DNA from 3 places in the Kocuria sp. KD4 genome. Region 1 is predicted to be linked to each of the others. Evidence: riboswitches for the same ligand, from Rfam matches in the RefSeq annotation. Region 1 holds a riboswitch; each other region holds the start of a gene.

Region 1 (7,189 bases):
TCCGCAGATACGGGCCATTCCCGGGGATTACTCCGCAGAAGCGGAACCCTCACCCTCGCCCCGTTTGAGAATTCAATGCAGCTACTGCCACTTTTCCGCCCCCAGCGGGCAATGTCTGCACTTGATCCTGGGGCGCGGCGATGACGACGCCGCTCCCCACCTTGCGGGGAACGGCGCCGTCCTGCGCGTGCCCGTCAGCACGTTCCGCGTGGTGGAGCAGTTCCGCCACCGGCTCACCACCGAGCGGTCCGGCGTCCCGTGGAGCGGTCATCCTGCAGCGACCCCTCCGGGGTCAGACCCTGCGCCGCTCGGTCTCGGGCTCACTCGTGGGAGAAGTTGGGCTTCCGCTTCTCCGTGAAGGCCGCCATGCCCTCCTTCTGGTCCGCGGTGGAGAACAGGCCGTGGAACACGCGGCGCTCGTACTGCAGACCGGTGGCCAGGGTGGTCTCGTACGCGGTGTTGACCGCCTCCACGGCGTGCTGGGCCACCGGCTTGGACATGCTCGCGATTTTCCCGGCCACCTCAAGCGCGGTGTCCATGAGGGAGTCGGCGGGAACCACGCGCGAAACCAGCCCGGAGCGCTCGGCCTCCTCGGCGTCCATCTGGCGGCCGGTGAGGATCAGATCCATGGCCTTGGCCTTGCCCACCGCGCGCGTCATGCGCTGCGTGCCGCCCATGCCCGGAATGACACCCAGTGTGATCTCCGGCTGGCCGAACTTGGCGGTGTCCGCGGCAATGATGAGGTCGCACATCATGGCGAGCTCGCAGCCGCCGCCGAGCGCGTAGCCGGCCACCGCCGCGATCTTCGGGGTGCGCAGCCGGGCGAAGGTGTCCCACTCGGAGAAGAAGTCCTCGCGGTACATGTCCGAACCGGTCTTGGAGCCCATCTCCTTGATGTCCGCACCGGCGGCAAAGGCCTTCTCGGAACCGGTGAGCACGATCGCGCCGATCTCAGCATCACGGTCCAGCTCGGTGGCCGCGGCGAGGACGTCGTTCATGGCCTGCATGTTCAGCGCGTTCAGCGCCTTGGGGCGGTTCAGCATGATCACGCCCACGCGTCCCTCGCGGCGGACCAGGATGGTTTCGTAGCTGTTTTCGCTCATGTGTCCAGCATCTCACGACGGCACCGTGCCCCACCTCACACGGGCGGGCGGCCCCGGGGGGCGTGGCGGCGGCGTCGTCAGTCGCGGTGGGAAACGTCACGTGCCCGAAACATGCGGTCGCTAGCATGGCGGCATGCGTGAATTGCAGGCACAGATCATCGCCGAACTCGGGGTGGCCCCGCAGATCGACCCGGAGCAGGAGGCGGCGCGGCGCGTCGACTTCCTGTGCGACTACCTCCGGGCGACGCACACCAGGGGCTTCGTGCTGGGCATCAGCGGCGGCGTGGACTCCACGCTCGCGGGGCGGCTCGCACAGCTGGCCGTGGAGAAGCTGCGCGAGGACGAGATCCCCGCGGAGTTCGTGGCCATGCGCCTGCCCTACCGCGCCCAGCAGGACGAGGACGACGCCCAGGCCGCGCTCGCCTTCATCGAGCCGGACCGGGTGATCACGTACGACGTCGCTCCGGCCGTGGACGGGTTCGAGACCGCCTACGCCGCCGCGACCGGCGGGCAGCTCAGCGACTTCACGCGCGGCAACACCAAGGCCCGCGTGCGCATGACCGCGCAGTACGCGGTGGGCGGGGACCACAACCTGCTGGTGATCGGCACGGACCACGCGGCGGAGTCCATCACCGGGTTCTTCACCAAGTTCGGGGACGGCGGCGCGGACCTCCTGCCGCTGGCCGGGCTGAACAAGCGGCAGAACCGGCAGCTGCTGGAGTACCTGGGAGCCTCGGAGCAGCTGGTCGGGAAGGTCCCCACCGCGGACCTGCTCAACGACATCCCCGGCCGCACGGACGAGGACGAGCTGGGCCTCACGTACGAGGACATCGACGACTATCTGGAGGGCAAGGACGTCCCCGTGCAGGTGGCGGAGAAGCTGGAGCAGATCTTCCTGCGCTCCCGCCACAAGCGCACCGTGCCGGTGACCCCGGCGGATGAGTGGTGGCGGAACTAATCACACGCCCCCCGCGAAACATAGCCTCCTAGCTCTACCATAATTTTACTTTTTTTGCTCCGTTATTCTGAATCAACCATTGCATTTTCGAATCCATGAAGAAGAATGGAACCCACTTCATCGTTGAACAGAATCTCGGCGGGCAGGGGGTGGCTATCCGGCTCATCGCTCGCCTGCTCATCGAAGCCTTCGCTCGACATGAACCAGTTTTCAATCTGGTCATATTTCTCATCTGCTGTTATCAACCATGGGGTTTGCAGTTCAATCCTGCGCCCCGTGTCCATGAGAACTGCCGCAGTCGAGGGGGTAATTTCTTCAGGTAGGTCATCATCGAACCACCCTAGCCGGGGGACTTTCTCGTATAACTCGTTTTTGTTGTGCACTTATATGCCTTCACTGCCGCCTCGTGCGATTCCAGCCTCAAGAAAGGCGGGATGGAGTGGCTGACTATGGAGCTTTATTACTGTTAATGAGGGACTTACCGCCCTAGAAATATGAAACGGAAACCGGATGTATTCCTGCTTGCTGTTGATTAACAACGTCACCTTGCAATTTTACGCGCCAACACGCTTGAGGCGCGCTTTGTAACTTCGCCTGCTTTGATGGCGTAGATAGTGGCGGTTGCGGACCGCGAGCAACCCACCCGCCAGCACCGCCGCGAGCACCGAGGCGGTCAGCACGGCCACCTTGGCCTGGTCCCCGGCGGCCGCGGACGGGTCGAAACTGAGCTCCGAGATCAGCAGGGACACCGTGAACCCGATGCCCGCCAGCAGCGCGATGCCCACCAGGTCGATCCACCGGTAGGAGGGGTCCAGCTTCTGTCCGGTGAGGGTGGTGGTGAGCCAGGTGGCACCGATGACGCCCAGCGGCTTGCCCAGGACGAGGCCCGCGATGATGCCGAGCGTGACGGGGGCGGCGAGCGCCGTCGTCAATCCGTCCCAGCCGCCCACCGCGACGCCCGTGGAGAAGAACGCGAAGACCGGCACCGCGAACCCGGCGGACAGGGGCCGGACGCGGTGCTCCAGGTGCTCGGCGAGCTCCACGGGCTCCCCGGAGGCCTTCCCCGCGAGGACGGGGACGGCGAAACCGAGCAGCACGCCCGCGACCGTGGCGTGGATCCCCGCCTCGTGGACCAGGGCCCACGTGATCACGGCCAGCGGCACCAGGATCGCCCAGGCGGCCCACGTGCGGTGCGCGAAGAAGCGGGGGAAGCGGTGTGCGAGCAGCCCGAACACGGCCAGCGGGACGAGCGCGAGCAGCAGCGGGAGCACGTGCACCTCGTCGGTGTAGAAGATCGCGATGATCGTGATGGCCAGCAGGTCGTCCACCACCGCGAGCGTCAGCAGGAACAGGCGGAGCGCGCTGGGCACGTGCGAGCCGACGATCGCGAGCACCGCCACCGCAAACGCGATGTCGGTGGCGGTGGGGATCGCCCAGCCGCCCAGGGTCTCGGGGTTCGTCGCGTTGACCGCCGCGTAGATCAGCGCGGGGACGACGACGCCGCCCACGGCCGCCGCGATCGGCACCGCCGCCTTCCCGAGGTCCCGCAGATCACCCGCGACGAACTCGCGCTTGAGCTCCAGGCCCACGAGGAAGAAGAACACGGCGAGTAGCCCGTCCGCGGCCCACGTCCCCAGGCTGAGGTCCAGGTGCCACGGCTCGTAGCCGACCTTCAGGTCCCGGAGGGCGAAGTAGCTCTCCACGAAGGGCGAGTTGGCCCAGACGATGGCGAGGACGGCGGCGACCACCAGGAGGATGCCGGCCACGGTCTCGCGGCGCAGGACGTCCTGGAGGCGGGAGAAGAGGCCGCCCGAGGGGTGGTTGGGCTCGCACGGGGGCTCAGGATGGTTGAAGAAACCGGGCTCCGAGACGAAGCCGGAGGGTTCTGCCTGCACCACGGTTCCCGGGGTTCCGGGCTCAACGTGGGCAGGGGTGGTGCTGTGGTGCGGGGGCATGGATCACTCCAGTGTCGACGGGCATCACGCTCATTACCGCCGACCAGACTTCCCGGCACACCAGCCAGCAAGGGTAGCAGGGCGCTTTAGGGCGGCGCACGCGGGGCGGCTGCCACGAGGCTGAGCGGCTCCGTCTACACTGACCACCAGTGACACGGGGTGCCGCCACCCTCCCCGCCCACCGGGCGGGCAGACAGAGGACCGCAGCGGCTGAGATGACACCCGTCGAACCTGTCCAGTTAGTACTGGCGAAGGGATGTCACGGTGGCACCGCGCAGGTGGCGCACCGCTTTCTTCGCCGTGAGCCACAGGAGTGAGCATGCGGATCGAGAACACCATCGTCCTGGTCACCGGCGGAGCCCGCGGGCTCGGGGAGCACCTCAGCCGGGCGTTCGCGCGGGAGGGCGCGCGCGTCGTCGTGAACTACCACTCCAGCGATGAGCGGGCCCGTGCGCTGGTCAGCGAACTCGGGGAGGACCGGGCACTCGCGGTCCAGGCGGACGTGACCGACGCGCAGCAGGTGCGGGACATGGTCTCCCGGGCCCGGGAACACTTCGGCGCGCCGATCACGGTGGCGGTGAACAACGCCCTGGTGGACTTCAGCTTCAACGGCGATGCCCGCCCCACCCTGGAGCACCTGACCGCCGAGAACCTCACGCAGCAGTTCCAGGGCGCCGTGGTGGGTGCCCTCAACGTGATGCAGGCGGTCACCCCGGGCATGGTGGAGGCCGGTGAGGGGCGCATCATCAACATCGGCACCAACCTCTTCCAGAACCCCGTGGTCCCCTACCACGACTACACCGCCGCGAAGGCCGCCCTGCTCGCCCTCACCCGCACCGCCGCCAAAGACCTCGGCCCGCAGGGCATCACCGTCAACATGATCTCCGGCGGCCTGCTGCGAACCACGGACGCGAGCGCCGCCACCCCGGACGAGGTCTTCGACTTCATTGCCGCCGGCACTCCCCTGGGCCGCGTGACCACCCCCGAGGAGTTCGCGGACACCGCCCTGTTCTTCGCCTCGGACTGGTCCCGCGGGGTCACCGGCCAGAACCTGGTGGTCGACGGCGGGCTGGTGATGGACTGACATGGCCGCCCCCTCTCCGCACGACGACGCCGCCCGGCCCGGCCCCGCGCGAAGGGCACCTGCCGGGGGTGCGGCGTCGGCAACCACCCCCGAAGCTGAGCCGACGCTCGGGACGGCCGCTGCGGCGTCGTCGCCCACGACCGCACCGGCCCGCCGCCTCCACCTCAACGCGTTCCTCTACAGCGCCGGCCACCACCAGGCCGCGTGGCGTGCCCCGAACTCCTCGGTGCACCGCCTCACGGACATCGCCTACTACGAGGAGCTCGCGCGGACTGCCGAACGCGGTCTGTTCGATGCGGTGTTCTTCGCGGACGGGCACAGCGTGGGTGACGTCTCCGGCGGGCCCCACTGGAGCCTGGAACCCCTGACAGCGCTGTCCGCGATGGCGCGGGCCACCGAGCGCGTCGGCCTGGTGTGCACGGTGTCCACCACGTTCTTCACCCCGTTCCACGCGGCCAGGATGCTCGCGTCCTTAGACCACATCTCGGGCGGGCGAGCGGGGTGGAACGTGGTGACCTCCATGTGGGACTCCGAGGCCCGCAACCACGGCTACCGGGCCATGCCGACCAAGGATGAGCGCTACGAGCGTGCCCGCGAGTTCGTGGAGGTGGCTCGCGCCCTGTGGGCCAGCTGGGACGAGGACGCCGTCACCGCAGACCCGGAGGGCCGGTGGGCTGAGCCCTCCAAGCTGCACCGCCTGCACCACGAGGGCCGCCACTTCCTGGTGGATGGGCCCCTCACGGTTCCGCCCTCCCCCCAGGGGGAACCGGTCCTCTTCCAAGCGGGTGCCTCCGGGCCCGGCAAGGCACTCGCGGCCGACTTTGCAGAGGGGATCTACGCCGTGGCCTACGATCTGCCCGCCGCGCAGGAGTACTACGCGGCGGTGAAGGCCGAAGTGGCCCGCGCCGGGCGTGATCCCGGTTCCGTGATCGTGATGCCCGGTCTGATCACGTACGTGGGCCGCACGCACGAAGAGGCCCTCGAGAAGCAGGCCAGCGTGGACCGTTTGCTCCCTGTGGAGCAGTCGCTCGCACAGCTCTCCACGTTCGTGGAGCAGGACTGCGCGCAGTGGGACCTAGATGCGCCCGTGCCCACGCTGCCGCCCCTGGAGGAGTTCACCGGCCCGCAGGGCCGCTACGGCACCATCCTGCGGATCATCGAGGCCGAGCGCCCCACGGTCCGCCAGTTGCTCGGCCGCCTCGCCGCCGGCGGGGGTCACTGCACGATGGTGGGCACCCCGGAGTCCATCGCGGATCGAATGCAGGAATGGTTCGACAACGGTGGCGCGGACGGCTTCAACCTCATGCCGCCCGTCCAGCCGGACTCCCTGGACGACTTCGTGGACCTCGTGGTCCCCGAACTCCAGCGCCGCGGCCTGTTCCGCACCGCGTACACCGCCACCACCCTGAGGGGTCACCTCACGCGGGGTTGAGGCTCCGCGGCGCAACCCCGCCACAGGACGACGACGCCGCCCCGCACGGTGGGCGGGGCGGCATCGTCGGTGGCGTCAGCGGCGTCGTCGATCGGGAGGGTCCGGTCAGAGGAACGGGCGCAGCGGTACCAGGATCGTCTCGGCGACCCGGGCCATGGGGTGGCGATCGCGCCATCGGGGCGAGGACAGCTCCTCACAGTGCTCGCTATCGGCGAGGAAGACCTTCTCCATCTCGGCCGCGAAATCCGGGTCCACGATCTCCACGTTGGTCTCGTAGTTGAACGAGAGGGAGAGCCGGTCGATGTTGGCGGTGCCCACGGTGGACCACTCGCCGTCGATCGTGGCGGTCTTGGCGTGGATCATGCAGGCGGCATACAGCAAGATGGTGACCCCACCCTCCAACAACTGGCCGTAGAACCCGCGGGACACCCAGTCCGCCAGGATGTGGTTGGAGTCCTTGGGGACCATGATCCGCACATCCACCCCGCGAGCGGCCGCGTCCAGGAGGCAGTCCAGGATCTGCTGGTCGGGGATGAAGTAGGGCGTGTTCACCCAGATGTGGTGCTGCGCCCTGTTGATCGCGTTCATGTACATCTCGCGGATGGGGTACACGAGCTGGATGGGCAGGTTCGCGGAGACCCGCACCTCCGGGTCCCA
Region 2 (7,189 bases), 1.1 Mb from region 1:
CACTCTCGATGTTCGCGGCGGAGGTCACGAGCGCGGGGATGCCAGACGACGCCGCGATGCGCGCCGCCTGCACCTTGGTCACCATCCCGCCCGAGCCCACGCCCGCGCGGCCGATCGTGCCGATCTCCACGCCTTCGAGATCCGTGATGGGATCCTCGACGGTGGGGATGCGCTCCCCGCCGTCCTGGGGGGGCCGGGTGTAGAGCGCGTCCACGTCCGAGAGCAGCAACAGCGCGTCCGCCTTGATCAGGTGCGCCACGAGCGCAGCGATGCGGTCGTTGTCGCCGAACTTGATCTCGTGGGTGGCCACGGCGTCGTTCTCGTTGACGATCGGCAGGATCCCCAGGTCCAGCAACCGTTCGATCTGGCGATGCGCGTTCTTGTACTGCGAGTGGCGCATGAGGTCCTCGGCCGTGAGCAGCACCTGACCCACCGTGACGTCGTAGCGCGTGAAGTAGTCGGTGTAGCGCGAGATCAACAGACCCTGTCCCACGGAGGCCGCGGCCTGTTTGGTGGCGAGGTCCTTGGGCCGGCGGGACAGTCCGAGCGGCTGCAGCCCCGCGGTGATCGCACCCGAGGAGACGAACACGACCTCCACGCCCTGCGCCTTGACCCGGCCGAGCGCGTCCACGATGCTGCGCAGCGCGTTCTCGTCGATCGAGTTCTCGATCGAGGTCAGGGACGAGGACCCCACCTTGACCACCACGCGCCGGGCCATGGGCAGGTCCGCACGGCGGGTGATGGGAGAGCGGCGGTTCTTCCCCCGGCTCTCGGTGCTCAGCTGGATCGCGGACTTGGCCGCTTGCTGCTCCATGGCCGGGACGTCGATCGTCTCGGTGGGGGTCTTCTCCGCGTGGGGCGTGTCACTCACTGTCGTGCGTCTCCTTCGGCTCGGAAGTACGGCGTCGATCTCGCGCGTCGTCCACGGACTCGGTCCAGATCCCGGCGCGGCGCTGCTCCTCGAGCTCCGCGCGGGCCTCGGCCTTGGCGTCCATGCGGTCGTAAAACTGTTCCCGCTTCTCGCGGCGCGTGGGCCGGGACGTGTCTTCGAGGCGCAGGTCGGAACCGCGCGGGCCGCCGAGCAGTTCGGCGCCGCCCACCATGGTGGGCTCCCAGTCGAAGACCACACCGTTGTCCTCGGGGCCGATCAGCACCGCGTTGCCCGGGCGGGCGCCAATGCGGAACAGTTCGTCCTCGATCCCGAGTTTCGCGAAGCGGTCCGCGAGGTATCCCACGGCCTCGTCGTTGTTGAAATCGGTCTGCTGCACCCACCGTTCGGGCTTCACGCCGCGCACGTGGTACAGCGGCTCCCCCGCCCGGTCCTCGCGGGTGATCTCAAACTCCTTGCGGTCCTTCCCTCGACGACGCCGCACGGGTTCCGGGCGCAGCACGGTCTCCGCGCGGCGCTGCTCCTCCCGCTGTTCCTCCTGCTCGCGGGCACGGGAGACGAGCTCGGCCATCGCGAAGCCCAGTTCCCGCAGTCCGGCGTGCGAGGCCGTGGAGATCTCGAAGACCGGGTAACCGCGTTCCTCGAGTTCGGGGCGGATGAACTCGGCCAGTTCCCGCGCCTCGGGCACGTCCACCTTGTTCAGGGCCACGAGTCGGGGGCGCTCGGTCAGCGGGATCGTGGTGGGGTCGTCGTCGCGGATGGCCTCGGCGTAGTGGGACAGTTCCTGTTCGAGGGCGTCCAGGTCGCTCAGCGGATCCCGTCCGGGTTCGAGCGTGGCGCAGTCGATCACGTGCACGAGTGCGGCGCAGCGCTCCACGTGCCGCAGGAACTCGAGTCCCAGCCCCTTGCCCTCCGAGGCACCCGGGATCAACCCCGGCACGTCCGCCACGGTGAAGCGGGTGTCACCCGCCTGGACCACACCCAGGTTGGGCACCAGGGTGGTGAACGGGTAGTCCGCGATCTTGGGGCGCGCGGCACTCATGGCCGCGATCAGGCTCGACTTGCCCGCGGAGGGGAAGCCCACCAGGGCGATGTCCGCGATGGACTTCAGTTCGAGCTCGACCTGGTGTTCCTCACCGGGCACACCGAGCAGAGCGAAGCCCGGGGCCTTGCGCTTAGGCGAGGACAGTGCGGCATTGCCCAGTCCGCCCTGGCCGCCACCGGCCAGCACGAACTCACTGCCCTCACCGAGCAGGTCCGCGAGCACGTTGCCCTGCCGGTCCTTGACCACGGTGCCGTCCGGGACGGACAGCACGAGGTCCTGGCCCTTGAAACCGTGGCGCATGTCCCCCTTGCCGGGCTCACCGTTGGGGGCCTTCTGGTGGGGTGCGTGGTGGAAACCCAACAGCGTGGTGGACTGACCGTCCACACGCAGGATCACCGAACCGCCGTCGCCGCCGTTGCCGCCGTCCGGGCCGCCCAGGGGCTTGAACTTCTCGCGCTTGACGGACACGCAGCCGTGGCCGCCGTTACCGCCCGTGGCGTGCACGATCACTCGATCTACAAAACTGGCCACGCGGCTCCTCGGTGGTAGGGGTCACCTGCTGCGAGCGGGTCGACCGGGGTCTTCTGAAAAGACTAGAGGGTGAGCGCGTGAAGCGCCCACCCTCTAGTGGTCGCCGCCACGGGGTCGTGGCGGCGGGTGGACCCAGGGGTCCGAATGAGAATTACTCGGCGGTCTGAATGTTGACCACGCGGCGACCGCGGCGGGTGCCGAATTCGACGGCGCCAGCGGCCAGGGCGAACAAGGTGTCGTCCTTGCCGCGGCCCACGTTCACGCCCGGGTGGAAGTGCGTGCCGCGCTGGCGGACGATGATCTCGCCGGCGTTAACGGACTGGCCGCCGAAGCGCTTCACACCCAAGTACTGAGCGTTGGAGTCACGGCCGTTGCGAGTGGAGCTCGCACCCTTCTTGTGTGCCATGGTGTGTGCCTACCTTCGTTGGAAACGTATGTGGGGAGCCGGATGCTCAGGCGTCGATGCCGGTGACCTTGACGGTGGTCAGTTCGGCGCGGAAGCCCTGACGCTTCTTGTAACCGGTCTTGTTCTTGTACTTCATGATCGAGATCTTGGGACCGCGCAGGTCCTCGACGATCTCGGCGGTGACCTTGACGTTCGCCAGGGTCTTGGAGTCGGAGGTGACCTTGTCCCCATCGACCAGCAGCAGCGCAGGAAGCTCTACGGTGCTGCCTGCCTCGCCGGCGACGCGGTCAAGGGTCACGAGGTCTCCGATGGAAACCTTCTCCTGGCGGCCGCCTGCGCGGACAATCGCGTACACCACTTGGGAACTCACTTCTCTCGACATCTATGGACTACGTGTGTGGGTCGGGCGTACTCCTGGAGGACTGCGAATGTCGAGACATCACGCCGCGGTGATCCATGACCGACCGCATTCTCCGCGTGGCTATCGCATCGATTCAGGATGTTCGCCCGAGTGTGCCGCAACCTGGTGCGTGAACTGGATATGACACACACCGGCGCTCGGCACCGACACCCCAGCCTACCCGATCACCCGAAGTCATGCCAGTTGCGCCGCGGCGCGCCGCTCGCCCTCCGGCGACGTCGCCGGGGTCGTCTGCGCGAAGAAGGCCAGCTCGAGCGCGCACGCCCGGTGGAACGCGCGGCGCATGTGCTCCCGGGTGGCCGGGTCCGCGTGGGCGGCCTCCCGGTCCACGATCTCGCGCACCGACTCGGTCGCGGTCTGGAAGTCCGGATCGTCGTACGTGCTGAGCCAGTCGGCGAACGGGTGCTGCGGTCCCGCGACGCGGGCACGACGGGTGAGCTCCGCACCCACGTGGGCGTAGAGCCAGTAGCACGGCAGGATCGCGGCGGAGCCCACCGCGAAGCCGTCCTGACCCGTGCGCGCCAGCAGGAAGTCCGCGTAACTGCTCGTGACGTCACTCGGCGGCATGGGCTCCCGATCCCCGAGCCGGGCGCGATGCAGCGCGGACTCGACCGAGACCACGGAGGCCGACGCCGCGGCGAAGTGTTCGCGCGAACGCTCGTCCGGGGCGGAGGCCGCGAGCAGGGCCAGCGCCCGGGAGTAGTACTGCAGATATTGCATGTCCTGGTCCAGGTACAGCTCGAACTCGCCCGGGTCCAGGGTGCCGTCCCCGAGGCCCCGGATGAACGCCAGGGCGGCAATGCGTTCACGCACCGGGGCGCTCTCCTCCCACAGTTCATCGGTGAACCGGGGGCCCTCGGATTCCGCGGCGGCCGTCATCACGAACGCCGGATCCGTGACGAGGTGCTGGACGTGGTGCATGTGGTGCACGGGACCGTTGCCGTGACCCACGTGCAACTCGTCCGCGCCGCGCAGTGCACCGCGCAACCATGTGCGGGCCGTGCGGATCGCCTCGGGCCAGTCCCCGGTCCGCGCCACGACCGTGGCCACCGCGGAGGACAGCGAGCACCCGGTGCCGTGGGTGTTACGCGTGTGCACCCTGCGACCCTCGAACAACGCGGCGGGTTCGTCCTGACCGGGGAGCAACAGGGCGTCCGGGGTCGTGTCCCCGGCCAAGTGGCCACCCTTCACGAGGACCCGGGTATGGAACGCCGCCGCGACCGCGCGTCCCTGCTCGAGCGCCTCGTCCCAGGTCGCGGCCACGGGGCGCTCGGCCAGCACCGCGAGTTCCGGGAGGTTGGGGGTGATCAGATTCGCGTGGGGCAGCAGCTCCCGCAGGGCCCGTTCGGCGTCCGGACGCAGCAATCGCCCACCGGCCGTGGCGACCATGACGGGGTCGATCACGACCACGGGTGCGCGCCCCACCATGAGCCAGTCCCGGACCGTGTCGATGACCTCCACGGAGCCGAGCATCCCCACCTTGATCGCATCCAGGGTGACGTCCCCGGCGACCGCATCCAGCTGGTCCCGCAGGACCTGGACGGGTGGGGTGTGTACGCTCACGACGCCCCGGGTGTTCTGGGCGACCACTGCGGTGATCACACTCAGCCCGTACCCGCCCAGTGCGGCGATGGATTTCAGGTCCGCGGCGTGACCCGCCCCGCCCGTGGGATCGGTTCCGGCAATCGAGAGGACGCGGGGTATGGCGGTAGAAGGCGTGGTGTCCACGACAATCCCTTCGCTAGTACGAGCTAGATCAGGTTCGACGGGTGTGTTCTCAGCCGCAGTGCGCAGCACCCCGTGTGTGTGTCCCCGATCATGCCACAGGGGCACCCGGAATCCCGGGTGCCCCTGCGGTGCTCGCGTGGCGACGGATCCAGCCGCCGGTCACTCAGTCCTGCTTGCCGGTCATCGTGATGTCCTGAGCCTTGATGCCCACACCCACGATGGTGGGCTGGTCACCGGACGCCGCGGGGGCCACGGCCCCGGCCTCCGCGGTGAAACGGCTGACCTGCCGTTCCTGCGTGTACTCGTGGGTCTCCACGCTCGCGGTTCCGGGCGCGGCCGCCGGCGCCACGGCACGCCGCGACCCACGACGCCGTCGGGCCGGAGCCGCCGGCGCCTCCGCCGGCCGGTTCCCGCCAGCGGACGACGCTGCCCCGGAAGTCTGCTGCTGCGCGGCACTCGTCTGCCCTGCACTGGATTGCGCAGTCCCGGAGTTCGACGGCGCGTGTCCGGCGGCCGACCGCTTCGACACGGCCTCTCGCGGCTGGGGCGCGGCGTCCGCATCCTGAACGGCACCCTCGGTCGAGGTTTCGTGCTCGCCCGCATCCGTGAACGCGGCGCTCAGCGAATCCAGGGACAGGGCCTCCTGGGTGCCCTCGCTCCCCCGCTGCTCAGACTGCCCGTGGGGCAGTTCGATGACCTCGCCGTGAATCGTGAGGCTCGCGGACGAGTCCCCACCGGAACGGTCCTCGGACCGGGAATCCCCGCGCGAGTCGTTCCCGGAACCGTCCCGGCCGGAACCGTCGTTCTGCACGGCGTTGTCCTCGCCCTGCTGACCGCGACCGCGGCTGCGCTTGCCGCGGCGCTTGCGGCGACGGCGCCCGCCCTCGGACTCCCCGTGGGAGTTCTCGGACGCGTGCTCCCCGCCCTGCTGACCGCGGGAGGTCTGCTGCTCCTGGGAACCGGTGTCCTCGGCCTGCCCGCCCCCGGACTGCGGTGCGGTGCCCTGGGAAGCATTCCGTGCGGCGTCGTCGGACTCGTCGTGGGAGGAGGCCGCGGCGATGTTTGCGAACGCCGTGCGGGTGGCCTCCACGCGCGCCTGGTCCGGCTCGTCCGAACTGTGGTGCTGGTTGCCGTTCCTGGGCTTGTCCTGCGCACCGTTGTGCTGCTTGTTGCGCGAACGCTTACGCTCGTGTCGAGTGCCGCGGTGGTCGGAGGGAGCCGCGCCGGAGCGGCCCTTCAAGGGGTGGTCGTGGACCACGACGCCGCGGCCCGCGCATTCCTCGCACGGCTCGGAGAAGACCTCGAGCAACCCCGTACCCATGCGCTTGCGCGTCATCTGCACGAGACCCAGGGAGGTCACTTCGGCCACCTGGTGCTTCGTGCGGTCCCGGCCCAGGCACTCCACGAGCCGGCGCAGTACGAGATCGCGGTTGGACTCCAGAACCATGTCGATGAAGTCCACCACGATGATCCCGCCGATATCCCGCAACCGCAGTTGCCGCACGATCTCCTCGGCGGCTTCGAGGTTGTTCTTGGTCACGGTCTCCTCGAGGTTGCCCCCGGAGCCCGTGAACTTGCCGGTGTTGACGTCCACCACGGTCATGGCCTCGGTGCGGTCGATCACGAGCGATCCGCCGGAGGGCAGGAAGACCTTGCGCTCGAGGGCCTTCTGGATCTGCTCCTCCACGCGCATGTGCTCGAAGAGGTCGTCATCGCCGGTCCAGCGCTCGAGGCGGTCCAGCAGGTCGGGCGCCACGTAGGTCACGTAAGCCTCGATGTTGTCCCACGCCTGCTCGCCCTGGACCACCATGGCGGTGAAATCCTCGTTGAAGACGTCCCGCACCGTCTTGATGGTCAGGTCCGGTTCCGCGTACAGCATTTCCGGGGCCAGCGTCTTGGTGGACTTTGCCTTGTCCTGGATCTGCTCCCACTGCGAGCGCAGCCGGTTGATGTCGTTGGTCAGCTCGGTCTCGGAGGCACCCTCCGCCGCAGTGCGCACGATCACGCCCGCACCCTCCGGCAACCGGTCCTTGAGGATCTTCTTCAGCCGCTGGCGCTCCACGTCCGGGAGCTTGCGGGAGATCCCCGTCATGGAACCGCCCGGGACGTAGACGAGGTAGCGACCGGGCAGGGACACCTGGCTCGTGAGCCGAGCACCTTTGTGCCCCA
Region 3 (7,189 bases), 310 kb from region 1:
GCCCCAGGCGGACGGGCCGGGCCTCAGCATCCTGCGGGTGCCCACGGACGGCGACGACGACCACCCCAATGTCGAGTACGGTCTGGCCGCGTTCTGGATCTTCGGGGCGGGCCGCGGCGCGTACGCGGCCACGGCGCACGACGACTACAGCCGCACCCAGCACACCGCGCAGCTCGACTGGGACCTCGGCGCGCCGGTGCAGGACCCCGTGCGCCGCGGTCACACGTGGTGGCGCGAGTTCACGCACGGCTGGGCCGCGGTGAACTTCAACGCCGACCGCCGACGACGCCGCCGCGTCCGGGTGCCGCGCGGCATGGTCGACGTCCGGGGTCGGGCGGCGGGGTCCCACCTGGTGCTGCAGCCCCGCCGCGGTGTGGTGCTGCGGCGGGGGTGAGCCCACCGGGGGTGCGGGGCATCGCGTGCCGGACGCCCGTCCGGCACGCGTGTGCGCCGGACATGTTGTCTCTGGCCGCGCCGTGTGAGGCCCGGGCGCGAGATGACACCCCGTCGGCGCATCGTGATGGAATCACCCCATGAGCCCAATACCTCGTCCGCGCCCGTTCACCCAGGTCGACGTCTTCTCCCGGGAGCCCTATCTGGGCAACCCGGTGGCGGTCATCCTGGATGGCACCGATCTCACCGACGACGCCATGGCCCGCTTCGCGCGCTGGACCAACCTGTCCGAGACCACGTTCGTGCTCCCACCCACGGACCCGGACGCCGACTACCGGCTGCGCATCTGGACCCCGGACCGTGAGCTGCCGTTCGCCGGTCACCCCACCCTGGGCTCGGCCCACGCATGGCTCACCGCGGGCAACACCGCGCGTGCCAAGGACGTCATCGTCCAGGAATGCGCCGCGGGCCTCGTGCGGATCCGCCCGTCCGACGACGGCGCACTGACCTTCGAGGCCCCACCCACCGACCGCACGGGAGACCTGGGCCCGGAATTGCTCGGGGGCGTAACCGCGGCCCTGGGCCTGCGGGACGAGCAGGTCGTCGCCCATCAGTGGGTCGACAACGGCCCCGGCTGGGCCGCGCTGCTTCTGGCCGGCGCCGAGGACGTCCTGGCGATCGAGCCCGACCTTCCCGCTCTCCACGGCGCCAAGATCGGCGTGGTGGGTCCCCACCCGCAGAGCAGTCCGCACCAGTTCGAGGTCCGCGCCTTCGTGGGCGGGACCGGCGGGTACGAGGACCCCGTCACGGGAAGCCTCAACGCGAGCCTGGCCCAGTGGCTCATCCGTACGGACCGGGCGCCCGCGAACTACATCGCCCGACAGGGCACCCTCATGGGACGCAGCGGCCTCGTGACCGTGACGTCGGACGGGGACCACGTGTTCGTGGGCGGACACTGCACCGCGCGCATCGACGGGACGGTGCTGCTGTGAACCCCCCGGGCACCGAGCAGGGCGCGTCCCTGCACCTGGTCTTCGACGGCAACTGCGGGTTCTGCACGCGCTGCGTGGGATGGGCCCGGACACTGGACCGCCATGACCGGATCGCCCTGCACGCCTACCAGGTCCCCGGCGTACTGGAGCGGTTCGGACTGACGAATGCGGAGGGCAACGCGTCGGTGTGGGCCGTCCTATCCCGTTCCGGTGAGCGATCCTCGGGGGCGCACGCGGTGGCGGTGACCCTGGACACCGCCCTGGGCATCCGGGTGTTCGAGCCGTTCTACCGGTTACCGCCCGTGCGGTGGGTCCAGGACCGCGTGTACCGGTGGGTGGCCGATCACCGGGGGAAGTTCCCCGGTGTCACCCCGTGGTGCCAGCAGCACCCCGGGCGGTGCGGGACCCCGTAACGGTTCCGCTCCGCGTACCGAGCGAGCCGTGCCACCCGCGCGACGGCAATACACTGCGGCGCCATGACTCCATGACTCCGCCCCGACGCGCACCACCCCACCGAACACGTCGCCACCCGAGCGGTGCCATCCACCGCGGCGCCGCCGCTCCACCGCGTTCAAAGATCGGGGCTCACCCGGGCAGCGTGTCCCGCAGCGCCCGCGCCGCCGCGGTGACGTCCTGCGCATCGGTCACGGCCCGCACGACCACGATGCGCGAGGCACCCGTGTCGAGCACGGACGGCAACCGCGCGGTGTCGACCCCGCCGATCGCGAAGAAGGGCTTGTCCCCCGCGTGCTGAGCGGCGTAGCGCGGCAGCTCGAGCCCCACGGCCGCGCGACCCGGCTTCGTGGGGGTCTCCCACACGGGCCCGGTGCAGAAGTAGTCGAGCCCGGCGTCGGCCACGGCGGCGTCCACCTGGGCCGGGGAGTGACAGGACCGCCCGATCACCACGTCGTCCCCCAGGACCCGCCGAGCCTGCGCGGTGGTGAGATCGCCCTGGCCCACGTGGAACACGTCCGCGCCGGTCAGCAGCGCGACGTCCGCGCGGTCGTTGACGGCGAAAAGTGCGCCGTGCTCACGGGCGACGCCGGCGAGCACCTCGATGGCCTCGATCTCCGCGGCGGCCTCGAGGGATTTGTCCCGCAACTGGATGATGTCCACCCCGCCCTCGTACGCGGCATGCAGAAATTCCCGCAGGTCACCGCGCTCGCGGCGCGCCGTGACGCACACGTACAGTCGCGCGTTCTCGAGGGCGGCGCGGCGCCCGGTACCCGTCTGGCTCGTGTGTCCCATGCGGCCATCGTGGCACGAACCGCGCGCCCGCGGACACCTCGCCCGATCAGCCCGCCGCGAAGTCCCCCTGCGTTCCACAGCTAGGGGTGATTAGACTGGCAGGGCCGTTCGTCGCCGTTCGACGAACTCCACGGGAGTCCGCACACGTTGGCAACAACCACCGCAGCGGGCTGAGAGGGCGTGAGCCGCCGACCGGATCACCTGATGCGGATCATGCCGCCGGAGGGAGGAACAATGCCCGAGCACCTCGGTGACCACGTGGTCGTGGCCGGAGCTGGTCTCGTGGGCCTGGCCACGGCCTTCGAACTACGACGCCGCGGGGCCGCCGTGACCGTCGTCGATCCCCGCCCGGCGTGGGGCGCCACCCGCGCGGCCGCGGGCATGCTCGCACCGATCGCCGAGACCCAGTACGGCCAGGAACGCCTCTACCCCCTCATGCGGGCCTCCGCCGCGGAGTACCCGGACTTCGTGGAGCGCGTCACCGCGGCCACGGGCCTGCCCACGGGCTACCGCACCGAGGAGACGCTCGTGGTGGCCGCCGACGCCGCGGACGCCCAATCCCTCTCCGACCTCGCCTCACACCAGATCGCCTCCGGGATGGACGTGCAGGAGATCTCCACGCGGGAGGCCCGGCACCTGGAACCGGCTCTTGCGCCGCGGTTGAGCGGTGCGGTACGGATCGTCTCCGACCGCCAGGTGGACCCCCGGATGCTCGCGGCCGCCCTGGTGGAGACCCTGAACTGCTCGCACCTGACCACCATCGGGGACGTCCCCGACGCCGGACCGGCGCAGTGGCTGACCTCCCGCGTGGACACCGTGCTGACGTCCCGCAGGGAACCCCGGCAGGCCACGGGCGTGCAGGTGGACTCCGGTGAAGTGATCCCCGCGGACGCCGTGGTCGTGGCCACCGGGCTGACCGCCAACACCATGGGCGGGCTGCCCGAGGGACTCGACCTCCGATTGCGCCCGGTGTTCGGGGACATCCTGCGGTTGCGGGTTCCCGAGACCGCCCTGGCCCCCGGGGAATCGCATTTGCTCACGCGCACGGTGCGCGCCCAGGTCTTGGGCCGGCCCGTGTACATGGTCCCCCGCGAGGACCGGACCCTGGTGCTGGGCGCCACGAGCCGCGAGGACGGGCGCGAATCCGTGCTGGCCGGTGGCGTGCACCAACTGCTGCGGGACGCGCGCGCCGTGGTCCCCGCGATCGACGACTGCGACGTCCTGGAGATGATGGCCCGCGCCCGCCCGGGAACCTCCGACGACCTGCCGTACGTGGGCAAGACCCCGGTGGCCGGGCTCGTGATCAGCACGGGTCACTTCCGTCACGGCATCCTGCTGACCCCCGTGGCGTCCCGGCTCGCGGCGGAGCTCGTGACCGGCGTCCTGGACCCGCTCGCGGACCACGAGTCCGACGCCGCGTTCCTCGCTGACACCGACCCGGCCCGGCACTCGAACCCCGCCCCCGAGGCCCCGTTCACCACACCCGAGAGCTATCCCCAGATGCATGGAGGACTCGAATGATCGCGCCCGAGACCACAGACAATTCCTCCACGGCCGTCGTGAACGGCTCCCCCGTGACGGTGACCCCGGGGTTGACGGTCGCGAGCGCCGTCGTCGACCTCACGGGCCGCGAGATCACACCCGAGGGCACCGCCGCGGACGGTCATCCCCTGGGGATCGCCGTGGCGGTGGACGACGCCGTAATCCCCCGCTCCCTGTGGGCCACGACCCCCGTGGAAGCGGGTCAATCCGTCGAGATCGTCACCGCGGTGCAGGGAGGCTGAACATGACCACGCACGGAACCCCCCTGACCGTGGCCGGGGTGGAGCTCTCGTCCCGGCTGATCATGGGTACCGGGGGCCTCACCGATTTCGCAATGCTCGAACGGGCCCTGCTGGCCTCCGGGACGGAACTGACCACGGTGGCCCTGCGCCGCTTCGCGCCCGGCCCCGCCTCGCCAGCGGGCGCGCAAGCATCCGGCACGGCGAACCGGGCGAGCGGTCGCGCGGGAGGTGGCGCAGCGGCGTCGTCGACCGGGACACCGCAGGACAGCCTGTACGGGCTGCTGCGCCGCAACGACATCCGGGTGCTGCCCAACACCGCGGGGTGCTACACCGCGCGGGACGCCCTGCTGACCGCTGAACTGGGGCGCGAGGCGCTGGAGACGGACTGGGTCAAGCTCGAAATCATCGCGGACGAGGACACCCTGCTCCCGGACGGTGTGGAGCTGCTGGACGCGACCGAGAAACTCGCTCGGCGCGGTTTCAAGGTCTTCGCGTACACGTCCGACGACCCCGTGCTCGCGCTGCGACTCGAGGACGCCGGGGCCGTGGCCGTGATGCCCCTCGGTGCTCCCATCGGCACGGGTCTGGGGATCCTCAACCCGCACAACATCGAACTCATCGCGTCCCGCGCGTCCGTGCCCGTGGTGCTGGATGCCGGGATCGGCACGGCGTCCGAGGCGGCCCTGGCCATGGAACTCGGGTGCGACGCCGTCCTGCTCGCGTCCGCCGTGACCCGCGCGCAGGATCCCGTGGCCATGGCGAGTGCCATGAAGCACGCCGTGCTCGCGGGGCACCTGGCCCGCGGCGCGGGGCGGATCGCGCGGCGCACGCACGCCGTGGCGTCCTCGCCCATGGCCGGGCGCATCGACACCGCCGACGCGCCCCGCGGGGACTGGCCCGCGCCTTCATCCACCACCCCACAGCTGGAATCGCAGGTTTCATGAGCACCCCACTACCACCCCTCGTGGCCCCCGCCTCCGATCTGAGTCGCGAGGAACTCGAACGCTATTCACGCCACCTCACGTTGCCGCAACTGGGCGAGGAGGGGCAGCGTCGGCTCAAGAACGCACGCGTCCTGGTGATCGGCGCGGGCGGGCTCGGCGCTCCCGCGCTGCAGTACCTCGCGGCCGCCGGGGTGGGGACCATCGGCGTGGTCGACGACGACGTCGTATCCGTGTCCAACCTGCAACGCCAGGTGGTCCATGGGATGGCCGACATCGGCCGGCCCAAGGTCGATTCCGCCGCGGATGCCGTGGCCCGGCTCAACCCCCTGGTCACCGTGCACCGCCATCCCGAGCGGCTGAGCACCGACAACGCCCTGGAGATCTTCTCCGGCTACGACCTGATCATGGACGGCGCGGACAACTTCGGCACACGCTTCCTGGTCTCGGACGCCGCCGAACTCACCGGCATCCCCGTGGTGTGGGGCTCCATCCTGCGTTTCGACGGCCAGGTCTCCGTGTTCTGGTCCGGTCACGGCCCCGTGTACCGCGACCTGTTCCCGGAAGCGCCCGCGCCGGGCCAGGTCCCCTCGTGCGCCGAGGGCGGTGTGCTGGGCATGCTCCCGGCCACGATCGGCTCGGTCATGGTCACCGAGGCGCTCAAACTCATCACGGGCATCGGCCGTCCCCTGCTCGGCAGGGTCCTCATCCACGACGCCCTGGCCCAGACGTGGCGCGAGCTCACGGTCCTGCCGGACCCGCACCGCCCGCCCGTCACGGATCTCTCGCGAGTGGCGCTCGCGTGCGGTCTGCCCTCCGACGACGACGCCGCTCCCGCCCCCCACGAGACCGTCACCGCCCCGGAGCTGGCCGAGCTACTGACCGCCCGGTCCCTCGGGGAGACGTCCTTCACGCTCGTGGACGTGCGCGAGGACTGGGAGCGCAAACTCGTGGCCATCCCCGGATCCGTGCACGTGCCGCTGCAGGACGTCCTGGACCGGGGTGTCACGGCTCTTCCGGATGAGGCGGAGGGCACCGTGATCCTGCACTGCAAGGCCGGTGCCCGTTCCGCCCAGGCCCTCGCGGCACTGCGCAGGGACTACGCCCTGCGGGAGGACACCGTGAAGCACCTGGACGGCGGGGTGCTCGCGTGGATCGACCGGGTGGACCCGGCGCTGCCGCGCTACTGACCCGTTCGATCACAGCTCCTCCTCAAGGAGCGGTTTCCGCGCGTGTGTCGCCATGAGGTCCAGCGGTTCGTGGTGAATAGCCGTTGGACTGACTGATCGCTTGTAGCGCGCGGCAGCTCCTCGTGAGCGATCGCTGCTGGTGAGCAACGTGTGAACTCAAAGGTCCCCGTCACCGCGGTAACGCGGGCGACGGGGACCTTTCTCGAAGTATGCGGGACAGGACCGCGCGGCCTCAACCCAGCAGGATCACGTCCAGCGTGCGCGGACCGTGGACACCCTCCACGCGTTCGAGCTCGATGTCCGAGGTGGCAGAGGGCCCCGAGATCATGGTGGTGGGCGCAGTGGGCTCCACGCGGGCCATGGCCTCCGGGATGAGCTCCACCACGGAGTCCAGCGGCACGATGCAGATGTGGTGGTCCGGCACCAGGGTGATGGCGCGCCGACCCTCGTCCGGGCGCCCGGACAGGAAGATGGTGCCCGTCTGCGCGCACGAGACCGTGGAGGACGTCACCACGGCATCCACCTGGTTGAGGTCCCGCACGGTCAGCGCGGAGGCCTTGCGACCGTCATTGGGGTCCACGATGGCCCGGCGCGCGGCGGTCTCCTCAGGCAACCACGCGGTGTCGAGGCCCTCGGGGATC

The links. Region 1 has a riboswitch for thiamine pyrophosphate ahead of HBK84_RS00920 (3-oxoacyl-ACP reductase). Riboswitches for the same ligand answer to the same signal wherever they lie in the genome.
Region 2: it holds a riboswitch for thiamine pyrophosphate, as region 1 does, so the genes downstream of both, HBK84_RS05885 (bifunctional hydroxymethylpyrimidine kinase/phosphomethylpyrimidine kinase) here and HBK84_RS00920 (3-oxoacyl-ACP reductase) in region 1, are expected to answer to the same signal.
Region 3: it holds a riboswitch for thiamine pyrophosphate, as region 1 does, so the genes downstream of both, thiO (glycine oxidase ThiO) here and HBK84_RS00920 (3-oxoacyl-ACP reductase) in region 1, are expected to answer to the same signal.

What each region holds. Positions count from the first base shown of each region.
Region 1 is NZ_CP050449.1:207,229-214,417, reverse strand. Features, by position in the region: gene HBK84_RS00940 (enoyl-CoA hydratase) at 321-1,103, opposite strand; gene nadE (ammonia-dependent NAD(+) synthetase) at 1,237-2,061, shown strand; gene HBK84_RS00930 (hypothetical protein) at 2,124-2,444, opposite strand; gene nhaA (Na+/H+ antiporter NhaA) at 2,616-4,016, opposite strand; TPP riboswitch at 4,162-4,290, shown strand; gene HBK84_RS00920 (3-oxoacyl-ACP reductase) at 4,336-5,100, shown strand; gene HBK84_RS00915 (LLM class flavin-dependent oxidoreductase) at 5,102-6,532, shown strand; gene HBK84_RS00910 (phosphatidylserine/phosphatidylglycerophosphate/cardiolipin synthase family protein) at 6,638-7,189, opposite strand, start outside.
Region 2 is NZ_CP050449.1:1,280,083-1,287,271, reverse strand. Features, by position in the region: gene proB (glutamate 5-kinase) at 1-814, opposite strand, end outside; gene obgE (GTPase ObgE) at 864-2,465, opposite strand; gene rpmA (50S ribosomal protein L27) at 2,617-2,871, opposite strand; gene rplU (50S ribosomal protein L21) at 2,918-3,229, opposite strand; gene HBK84_RS05885 (bifunctional hydroxymethylpyrimidine kinase/phosphomethylpyrimidine kinase) at 3,467-5,020, opposite strand; TPP riboswitch at 5,008-5,103, opposite strand; gene HBK84_RS05880 (Rne/Rng family ribonuclease) at 5,184-7,189, opposite strand, start outside.
Region 3 is NZ_CP050449.1:514,602-521,790, reverse strand. Features, by position in the region: gene HBK84_RS02375 (putative glycoside hydrolase) at 1-394, shown strand, start outside; gene HBK84_RS02370 (PhzF family phenazine biosynthesis protein) at 534-1,385, shown strand; gene HBK84_RS02365 (thiol-disulfide oxidoreductase DCC family protein) at 1,382-1,798, shown strand; gene thiE (thiamine phosphate synthase) at 1,971-2,633, opposite strand; TPP riboswitch at 2,754-2,878, shown strand; gene thiO (glycine oxidase ThiO) at 2,868-4,154, shown strand; gene thiS (sulfur carrier protein ThiS) at 4,151-4,417, shown strand; gene HBK84_RS02345 (thiazole synthase) at 4,420-5,361, shown strand; gene moeB (molybdopterin-synthase adenylyltransferase MoeB) at 5,358-6,548, shown strand; gene HBK84_RS02335 (lactate utilization protein C) at 6,781-7,189, opposite strand, start outside.